Regions from separate parts of the Amycolatopsis sp. lyj-108 genome, predicted to be linked through region 1. Evidence: riboswitches for the same ligand, from Rfam matches in the RefSeq annotation. Region 1 holds a riboswitch; each other region holds the start of a gene.
What was found. Region 1 has a riboswitch for S-adenosylmethionine ahead of thrC (threonine synthase). Riboswitches for the same ligand answer to the same signal wherever they lie in the genome.
Positions count from the first base shown of each region.

Region 2: linked by a shared signal. The riboswitch ahead of ACLJO0_RS26995 (methionine ABC transporter ATP-binding protein) and the one ahead of thrC (threonine synthase) in region 1 are both predicted to bind S-adenosylmethionine.
Region 3: linked by a shared signal. The riboswitch ahead of ACLJO0_RS39525 (aminotransferase class V-fold PLP-dependent enzyme) and the one ahead of thrC (threonine synthase) in region 1 are both predicted to bind S-adenosylmethionine.

Region 1 covers NZ_JAJPWQ010000012.1:136,092-139,357, reverse strand. Annotated here, with positions in the region: gene thrC (threonine synthase) at 1-1,247, opposite strand, end outside; SAM riboswitch class I at 1,260-1,392, opposite strand; gene holA (DNA polymerase III subunit delta) at 1,528-2,511, shown strand; gene rpsT (30S ribosomal protein S20) at 2,564-2,824, opposite strand; gene ACLJO0_RS34715 (EamA family transporter) at 3,185-3,266, shown strand, end outside.
Region 2 covers NZ_JAJPWQ010000008.1:26,935-30,200, forward strand. Annotated here, with positions in the region: gene ACLJO0_RS26990 (4-(cytidine 5'-diphospho)-2-C-methyl-D-erythritol kinase) at 1-398, opposite strand, end outside; gene ACLJO0_RS26995 (methionine ABC transporter ATP-binding protein) at 521-1,531, opposite strand; SAM riboswitch class I at 1,742-1,832, opposite strand; gene rsmA (16S rRNA (adenine(1518)-N(6)/adenine(1519)-N(6))-dimethyltransferase RsmA) at 2,080-2,916, opposite strand; gene ACLJO0_RS27005 (GNAT family N-acetyltransferase) at 2,957-3,266, shown strand, end outside.
Region 3 covers NZ_JAJPWQ010000015.1:189,167-192,432, forward strand. Annotated here, with positions in the region: gene ACLJO0_RS39515 (potassium/proton antiporter) at 1-587, shown strand, start outside; gene ACLJO0_RS39520 (M23 family metallopeptidase) at 719-1,402, shown strand; SAM riboswitch class IV at 1,518-1,632, shown strand; gene ACLJO0_RS39525 (aminotransferase class V-fold PLP-dependent enzyme) at 1,665-3,038, shown strand; gene ACLJO0_RS39530 (hypothetical protein) at 3,058-3,266, shown strand, end outside.

The DNA of each region.
Region 1 (3,266 bases):
CGGACCGCGTCGGCCGAGGCGCTGACGGTGGCCTTCGGGCCGATCTTGCCCTCAACGGCGTCGAGGGTCTTGAGGCCGTCACCGGTGATCAGCAGGACGATCTCCTCGTCCGGGTTGAGCTTGCCGGTCTCGATGAGCTTCTTGGCCGTCGCGACGGTGACCCCACCGGCGGTCTCGGTGAAGACGCCCTCGGTGCGGGCGAGCAGCCGGATGCCCTCGACGACCTCTTCGTCGGTGACGTCTTCGATCGCGCCGCCGGTGCGGTTGACCACGTCGAGGACGTAGGGGCCGTCGGCCGGGTTACCGATCGCGAGCGACCGGGCGATCGTGTCCGGCTTGACCGGCTGGACGACGTCGTGGCCCGCGCGGAAGGCCGCCGAGACGGGGGAGCAGCCGGTGGCCTGCGCGCCGAACACCTTGTACGGCGTCTCGTCGACGAGGCCGAGCTGCCCGAACTCGCGGAAACCCTTGTCCACCTTGGTGAGCTGGGAACCGGAGGCGATCGGCACCACGATCTGGGAGGGGAGCCGCCAGCCGAGCTGTTCGGCGACCTCGAAGGCCAGCGTCTTGGAGCCTTCGGAGTAGTAGGGCCGGACGTTCACGTTGACGAACGCCCAGCTCTCCTGCTCGGCGGCGAGCTGGGTGGCGAGCCGGTTCACGTCGTCGTAGTTGCCGTCGACCGCGATCAGGTCGCCGTCGTACACGGCGGTGGTGAGGATCTTCGCGCGCTCGAGGGTCTTCGGGATCAGCACGACCGACCGCCAGCCGGCGCGGGCCGCCGCGGCGGCGACAGCGTTGGCCAGGTTGCCGGTCGACGGACAGGCGAGCACGTCGAAGCCGAATTCGCGGGCGGCGGCCAGCGCGACGGCGACCACGCGGTCCTTGAACGAGTGCGTCGGGTTGCCGGTGTCGTCCTTGACCCAGACCTTCTTGACACCCAAGGCTTTCGCGAGCCTGTCGGCCTGGATGAGCCGGGTGGCGCCGGGTTCGGTGTTGGGGATTTCTTCGACGTTCGACGGAACGGGAAGGAGTTTCTTGTAGCGCCAGATGTTCTTCGGTCCGGCTTCGATGTCCTCGCGGCGCACGCGGCCGAAGTCGTAGGCGACTTCGAGCGGCGAGAAGTCCTCGGCGGAAACGAATTCGGGGGCGAGCGGCTGCCGGTGTCCCTCTTCCTTCGACACCAGTTCGACGGCCGGTCCGAGATCCGGGGTCTTGGTGGTGGAGGTCGTGCCGAGGGTTGCGGTCATCGCGAGGTCCTTTCCTCATCTGCCCCGCCGTGGCGGGCCGGAATTGGCACCGTGTTCGTCAGCTATCCCGCGATCGCGGAATGACAGGCTGACGCCGGTTGCCGGGGCTTCGTCGGGCCGTTCCCTCTGCCCCTCTGGATGAGCGGTATTCGATTGTCGGCACGCGTGTCATCGCGTCGCCTCGCCAACACCGTACGACATGAGCCTCAGGTGGGGCCACCGTGCCCGGAACACATCACCGGACAAAGCACACGAGAGGACGAGTGGCAGGATCGTCACCGTGACGACGCAAGCTTCCGCCCCATCGCCGCTGGTCCTGGTTCTCGGTGAGGAAGAGCTGCTGATCGAACGCGCGATCCGCGGCGCTTCGGATGCGGCCAAAGCCGCCGATCCGACGGCGGATCTCTCCCGGATCCGGGTGTCGGACCTCACAGTCCCGGCGCTCGCGGAGATGGTCAGCCCTTCGCTGTTCGCCGAAGGAAGAGTGATCGTCCTCGAATCGGCGCAGGACATTTCGCAGGAGCTCGCCGACGGGGTGATGGCCTACGTCAAGGCGCCCGCCGACGGCATCGTGCTCGTCGTCGTGCACAGCGGAGGCGGTCGGAGCAAGGCCGCGAAGGCGCTCCCCGCCGCCTTGAAGAAGGCTGGGGCGGAGGTCGTCGAATGCCCGAAGCTGACCAAGGCCGCTGAGCGGGAGTCCTTTGTCCGCAACGAGGTCCGCAGGGTCGGCGGGAAGATCGACGGTGCGGCCGTGCTCGCGCTGATCGACACGGTCGGCTCGGATCTGCGTGAGTTGTCGTCGGCCGCGACCCAGCTCGTCGCGGACGCGGGCGGAACGGTCGACGAGCAGGCGGTCCGCCGCTACCACCGGGGCCGCGCGGACGTGAACGGATTCGCCGTCGCCGAAAAGGCCGTCGCCGGCGACAAGGCCGCGGCGCTCGAATCGCTGCGCTGGGCGATGCAACTGGGCGTGCCGCACGTGCTGGTCGCCGACGCTCTCGCCGACGCGGTCCGCACGATCGCGCGGGTGTCCGGCGCCGGTCGCGGGAACCCGAACCAGATGGCGGGCGAGCTGGGGATGCCGCCGTGGAAGGTGCGCAAGGCGCAGGGGCAGGCCCGTGGCTGGGGTCAGGACGGTCTCGCCACCGCGATGCGGGTGGTCGCCCGGCTCAACGCCGAGGTCAAGGGGGTCGCGGCCAACCCGGAGTACGCGTTGGAACGCGCCGTGCTCGAGGTCGTCGACGCCCACGGTACAAGCCGCTGAACATGGCGAAGGGCCCCAGCGACGCGAGTCGCAGGGGCCCTTCGAAAGCCGATCAGAGAGAGTTCGCGCGCTTCGCGAGCGCGGACTTCTTGTTGGCGGCCTGGTTGGCGTGGAGAACGCCCTTGGTCACAGCCTTGTCCAGCTTCTTGGCCGCGTCCTTCTGCAGCTCCAGGGCCTTGGCCTTGTCGCCGGCGTCGGCGGCCTCGCGGAACTTGCGGATCGCGGTCTTCACCGAGGACCGGATCGCCTGGTTGCGCTGACGCGCCTTCTCGTTGGTGGTGATGCGCTTGATCTGCGACTTGATGTTGGCCACGGGGGCGCTCCTCTTGAATCTCTCGGTGGTTTTCGCCGCCGCGCTGTGACCGGCCCTGCATGCTCGTGAGAGCGGCGCGGGTTTCCTCCATGACGGAATGCCACACGACGGTGAGAGGCAAGCTTAACAGCCGCTCCGGGGCCGCTCACGGCCGCCTGGGGAGGGGTGATTGCGGTACGGTGAAGATCGTAGTGCCTAGGGTTCCGCCGCCTGCCCGTTCAGCGAAACACACAATCAGGGCAGAGGGGACAGGTCCGAGCGGCACCATCGGCGGGGCCGGAAGCGCCGCCGTTCATCTGACGGGACAAAAGCCTGGAGGACCGGTGTTTTCCGCATGCGCGGAAAACGGGAAGGTCCGCCGTGAACGCCACCGCTCTGTCCTTGGTCGTCATCGCCGCAGTCATCCACGCGGGCTGGAATCTGGCAGCCAAGCGGATCCGCC
Region 2 (3,266 bases), on a different contig from region 1:
CGGGAGATGTCGAGCTTCCAAAGCGACGCGAGGCCCACCAGGGTCGCGGCCGCGTCGGCGCTGCCGCCGGCCATTCCGCCCGCTACCGGGATGCCTTTGCGCAGCACCACTCGGACCTTGGACTCGCCGTCCGCCTTGCCGACGTGGGCCGCCAGTGCCTGCGCCGCCTTCCAGGCGAGGTTGTTGGCCCCTGTCGGCACGGCACCTTCACCTTCGCCGTAAACCTCGACGCCTGGGTCTTCAGTGACCGCGACGGTCACCTCGTCGGTCAGGGAAAGCGCCTGGAACACGGTCACCAGCTCGTGGTAGCCATCCGGGCGTACGTCACCGACCGACAGGTGCAGGTTGACCTTGGCGGGGACCCTGACGGTCACTGGGGGCGGTACGACGGCGAGCACCAGTCAAGACTACGTGGCCGCTCCACTTCTGCTGTCACCAGGAGAAAAGAGAACGGGACGTGTCAGACACGAAACGGGCCGCCCGGACAGCTTTCGTCCTGGACGGCCCGTTCGCGGCGAAATCAGGCGGCGACGCCCTGCGGTCCGCGGACCGAGTGGGTCACGTGGCCGCCGCGTTCGGCGATCCAGGCGAGCGCGGCGTCCGCGCGCTCACCGCGCACACCGAGGCGGAACCGGCCGACCGGCGTGTCACCGATCCGGGTCAGGCCGCCGCCGATGGTGGCGAGTTCGACGTCGAAGCGACCGGCGGCTTCCGGCAGCAGCGCACCGACCGAAGCGAAGCCGACGAGCACGACGTCCACCGCGCGGTCGTACTTCGAGGCCTGCGCCCGCCCGGTCTCGATCGCGGGAAGCAGCGCCTGCGCGGTCCGGCTGTTCGGGTCGGAAACCAGGTCGAGCACGGTTCCCCGTTCGATGATCGCCCCGGCCTCCAGTACCGCGACGTCATCGCAGACACGGCGGACCACGCCGGCGTCGGGAGTGGTGAGTAGCACGGTGACTCCGAGCTCGGCACGCGCCCGGTCGAGCACGGTCAGGACCGCGCCGGACTCCTCGGGCTGCACACCCGCGGTCGGGTCGTCGGCCAAGAGCACGGACGGCCCGGCGGCGAGAGCCTTGGCGATGGCCACCCGGCGCAGCTGCCCCTCGGTCAGGTCGCCCGGCCGCTGCCCCGCCCGGGGAGTGAGCCCGACCAGGTCGAGCAGGTTGCCGACCCGGTTGCGGCGCTGCGGACCGTCGAGGCCGAGCTGTTCGAGCGGCGAAGCGATGTTGCCGGCGATGGTGCGCTCGGCGAGCAATTCCGGTTTGGTGCTCACGACACCGACCTGACGGCGGATCTCTCGAAGACGACGTCCGTCGAGGGTTCCGGTGTTGAGGCCGTCGAGCCGGACGACGCCGCGGTCGGGGCGCTCCTGCAGGCCGATGCAACGAGCGAGGGTCGACTTGCCGGAGCCGGCCGGACCCACCACTCCGAACAGCGAGCCCGCTTGGATGTCCACGCTCACATCGCGCAGGGCGACGACGGGATTTCCGTTGAGGGGAAAGGATTTGGACAGGTTTTCGACAGTGATCACGAAGGGCTCCATGCGCATGGGGCGCTGCATCTTTCGAGCGCGCCGACCGTCACCGAGTAACCGTCCGGAACGGACGGATTCAGAGATAAGGGAAAGAACTCAGGCAGTAACGGTGGAGCGTCGACACGCACTTACCGTGCGGCGACCTTCATCGACAACGCGTCGCCTGGTCAGCAGGAGCGGGTGGGTGACCCTGTTCATTAGGCACAGCCTCCATCGGTCCTGGCTGTAGCACCTGCCCTGTGGAGGGTGGTTGCTGCGACTTCGGCGAGCCAGGTCTCTCAGTCGCTCGGGATGGTTCACTGAGTAAAACCGATCCCACTGGATGAAAGCAAGCGCGTAGGCGCAGATCACACGTCTGGTCGCGTCCATCATACAGGATCCGCTGTCCATATTATGAGACAGTGATAGGCGCCCTTGGACTTCGGCAGGGGCGCTGCCTGCTAAGACGCGTCGGGCTCAGGCAGATCGAGAAGAAGACTTACGCACTCGTGCTGACCTTGACCAACTCGCGTCGGCGCGGTGCCGGTCACATCTGCCGCGGTCGGTCAGACGGCCGCGGCGGCGATCCGAGCGAACTCGTGCACGTCCAGCTGCTCTCCGCGGGTCTTGGGGTCGATCCCCGCCTTTTCGAGCAGCTCCCCCGCGCGCTCGGCGGAACCGGCCCATGACGCCAACGCGGCGCGCAAAGTCTTCCGCCGTTGGGAGAAGGCGGCGTCCACCACTGCGAACAGCCGCTCCCGGTCGACGGACGACACCACTTCGCCCCGCTCGAAAGCGACCAGTGCGGAATCCACATTCGGAACCGGCCAGAACACCGCACGGGGCACCGCGGCGACCTTGCGCGTCTTCCCGTACCAAGCGAGCTTGACGCTGGGCACGCCGTAAGTCCGGCTCCCCGGCCCTGCCGCCATCCGATCCGCGACCTCGGTCTGGACCATCACGAGGCCGCTGGTCAGCGACGGCAGCTCGGCGAGCAGGTGGAGCACGACGGGAACCGCGACGTTGTACGGCAGATTCGCGACGAGCGCGGTCGGCTGCGTGGGCAGGTCGTCCGCCGTGATCCGCAAAGCATCCGCACCGACGACCTTCAGCCTTTCGGCCCCGCCTCGTTCGGCCACGGTGTCCGGCAGTCGCTTCGCCAGCACGGGATCGATCTCGACCGCGACGACCTCGGCACCGGTCGCGAGCAGTCCGAGGGTCAGCGAGCCGAGACCCGGCCCGACTTCCAGCACGACGTCACCTTCGCCGATCCCGGAAAGATCGACGATGCGGCGCACGGTGTTGGGATCGTGCACGAAGTTCTGGCCGAGCTTCTTGGTCGGACGTACGTCCAGCTCGGCCGCAAGCGCCCTGATCTCCGCAGGGCCGAGCAGTTCAGTCACCCGACGATCGTAGTCAGCCGTGGCAAGCCACGATTGGCCGGTGGACGACGTCGTACTCGAAGGTGAGAAAGTCCGGCTGCGCGACTGGCGGCCAGCCGATCTCCCCTCACTCGAAGACCTGCTCGATCCCGCGCGGCCTTGGCACAAGACCAACGGGCCCTACTTCGGCACCCCGACCGCGGCTGCTGTCGCATCCACGGCCATCGAACTCACGACCACCAAGGCCGAACGGCCCGATCCCCGCACCAGCCTCGCCGTGTGCGACCTGGGCGACGGCAGGTTGATCGGCCGGGTCAGCTGGTACTGGGAAAGCCGGCAGACCGACTGGCGGCGGATGGGACTGGTCATCT
Region 3 (3,266 bases), on a different contig from region 1:
CGGGCGCGGTCGTGCTGTTGCTCGCCCGTCCGTTGTCCGTGGTGCTCTCGGCGCTGCCGTTCAAGATCCCTTGGCGAGAACAGGTGTTCCTGTCCTGGGCGGGCTTGCGCGGGGCGGTCCCGATCGTGCTCGCGCTGATCCCCCTGTCGTCGGGGGTGCCCGGCGCGCAGGAACTGGTCGACGCGGTGTTCGTGCTGGTCATCGTGCTGACGCTGCTCCAGGGCGCGACACTCACCCCACTCGCGCGCGTGCTCGGGCTTGCCCAGCACGCCGAAGCGCACGAGATCGACGTCGACTCCGCTCCGCTCGACGAGATGGGCGCGGAACTCCTGCAGGTACGGATCAACGCCGGATCCAAGATGCACGGCGTCTACCTGGCCGAACTGCGGCTGCCCATCGGGGCGACGATCAGCCTCCTCGTCCGCGACGGCACCGGCTTCACACCCAACAAGAACACCCGGCTCCAGGAACGGGATCAGTTACTCGTCGTGACCACTGCCGAAGTCCGTGACGCGGCCGAGCGGCGCCTGCGGGCCGTCGACCGCGCCGGACGCCTCGCCAGGTGGAAGGGCGAATCCGGCCAGTAGGTCACGGCCCGGCACCAGCTGTTCGTCGGTTGATCTCAGAAAATTCTTCCCTTCCGTCCTCCTTTTGGATTACTTTCCCGGCAATCGACTCCATCGAATGGGTGAGTGTCGCCGGGTAAGGAGTACGCAAGGTGACGAAACTTCCTGTGCGGTTCGCCGGTCTGGGGGTCGCTGCGGCACTCGTCGGGGTAGTTCTCACCGCCCCGGCGGCGACAGCGGCCGGCGCCTTTCCCGCGTTCGGGCTGCCCTTCGAGACCGGCCAGTCGGTCTACTCGGCGGGGATCCACTCGGACAACGGGACTTCCGGCGTGAAGAACGCCATCGACTTCAGCCCCGGCGACCGGACCGTTCGCGCCCCGCTGGCGGGCACGGTCCGGATCCAGCACTGCGACGGCGGCGACTGGGTGACCGTCGACCACGACGGCGGCTGGCGGACCGGGTACTACCACCTGGAAGGCATCGCGGTCACCGACGGCCAGAAGGTCGCCCCTGGTGACGCCCTCGGCCGGACCGGTAACGCCCTGCCCTGCGGTGGCAGCAGCACCGGCGCCCACGTGCACTTCACCCTGTGGACGCTGCCCGCGGCCGCCGCGCAGGGTGGCGACTCGCGCGACTTCGGCGTCGGCGCGGGCAACTGGAACGGCATGTCCTACGACGAGGTCTCGACCAAGGTCGCGGCGGCCTACGGCGAGGCGGTCGACGGCAAGACCTTCGGCGGCTGGCAGTTCACCGCGGGCACCGATCAGTATTCGGGGACCGCGACCGAGGTGTCCTCCCGCGCGATCGTCCCGCTGCCCGGCCGATTCCGCGTCTGACCTGCCGCAATTCGGCACCTGATTGCGATAGTTCGCCGCGGGGCACGTGAGCGGCGTCTCAAGATGCGGACGAGGGGTGGCTCGATCGCCCGTCCATCCGCTAACTTCGTCCGTAGGTCACGAGTGTCAGCGTCAAGCCCCGGCTAGCTGACCGGCAACCCTCCTTCCGCGGTGGGGTGCCCCGGGTGAGGACCTGGCTCGTCGCGTGGTGCGACGGGCAAGCGCGGGATCCTCGTCGGGTCCCCTGGCCCGGAGGATGACGATGACTCTCGCTCTCGAACGCACGAACACCCCCGCCGCTGTCGGGGAAACCGTTGCCACACACGAAATCCCGACGGTCGCGTGCGCCGATCTGCGGGTTCCGCTGGTGACCGGTGGCGGCAGTGACCATATCGGATACGCGAATCTCGACCACGCGGCGAGCGCGCCCTGCCTGGACAAGGTGCGGGCCGCGGTCGACGAATTCCTGCCCTGGTACGCCAGCGTGCACCGCGGCGCCGGGTTCGCTTCGCAGATCTCCACCAAGCTTTACGAGCGCACGCGCGGAATCCTGCGGGACTTCGTCGACGCGCGGTCGACCGACGCCGTCGTGTTCACCCGCAACACCACCGATTCCTTCAACCTTCTCGCGCGCAGCCTGCCGAAGCACACGTCGGTCGTCGTGTTCGACACCGAGCACCACGCCGCGCTGCTGCCGTGGAAGGGACCGAACGTCCGCAGGGTGCAGACGCCGCGCACTCGCCTCGCCGCGGTGTCCGCTGTGGACGAAGCGCTCGCGGACTGCCCGCAGGGGCCGCGGCTGGTGGTCATCACCGGCGCGTCCAACGTGACCGGGGAACTGTTGCCGGTCAAGGAGATCGCCGCCGTCGCGCGGCGGCACGGCGCCCGGATCGCGCTCGACGCGGCGCAGCTCGCCCCGCACCGGAAGATCTCGGTGCGCGAACTCGACGTCGACTACGTCGCGCTGTCGGGCCACAAGCTGTACGCGCCTTTCGGTGCCGGAGCGCTGATCGGCCGCGCCGACTGGCTGCGCGCCGCCCAGCCGTACCTCGCCGGTGGCGGGGCGACGAAGCTCGTCAACTGTGACTCCGAAAACCTCGGCGTGGTCTGGAATTCCGGCCCCGAGCGGCACGAAGCCGGTTCCCCCAACACCGTCGGCGTCCACGCGCTCGGTGTCGCCTGCCAGACGCTGGCCGCGAACTGGGACGCGATCGTCGCCCACGAGGACGAACTGCTGGCGCGGCTGCGTCGCGGTCTCGCCGCCGTTCCCGGATTCGCCGAACTGCGGCTGTTCGACGCGCCGGTCGACAGGGTCGGCACGCTCAGCTTCGTCGTCGACGGTTTCGACCCTGGCTGGCTCGCCGCGGTCCTTTCGGCGGAGTACGGCATCGGCGTGCGAGACGGCGCGTTCTGCGCGCACATCGCCACCAAACGGCTGATCTCCGCCGCCGGTTCGACCGGGCAGCAGGCCGTCCGGGTCAGCCTCGGCCTCGGCAGCACCACCGAACACGTGGACCGGCTCGTGCTGGCGCTGCGCCAGATCGTCGCCCGCGGCGCCCGCTGGCAGTACGAGAAGCCCGAGGGCCGCTGGGTGCCGGAGAACGATCCGAGGGAACTGCCGCCGTTCTGCGCCTGACCCACTAGCCTCACCCCGCATGGGGAACGAGCGACCGCGTTACTGGTTTCCGCTGGCGTTGCTGGGATTCGCCCAGCTCGCGGTGGTGGCCCTGTCCTTCGGCGGAATGCGATCCGGGAGCTGGTTCGCCTACGCGCCCGCCGGTGAACAGCAGTCGTTCGGGTACGTGGGCTTGTACGGGGTCGAGATGAGCCGCGAGTCCGCGGCCGTGCTTTCGTTGTCCGGCGT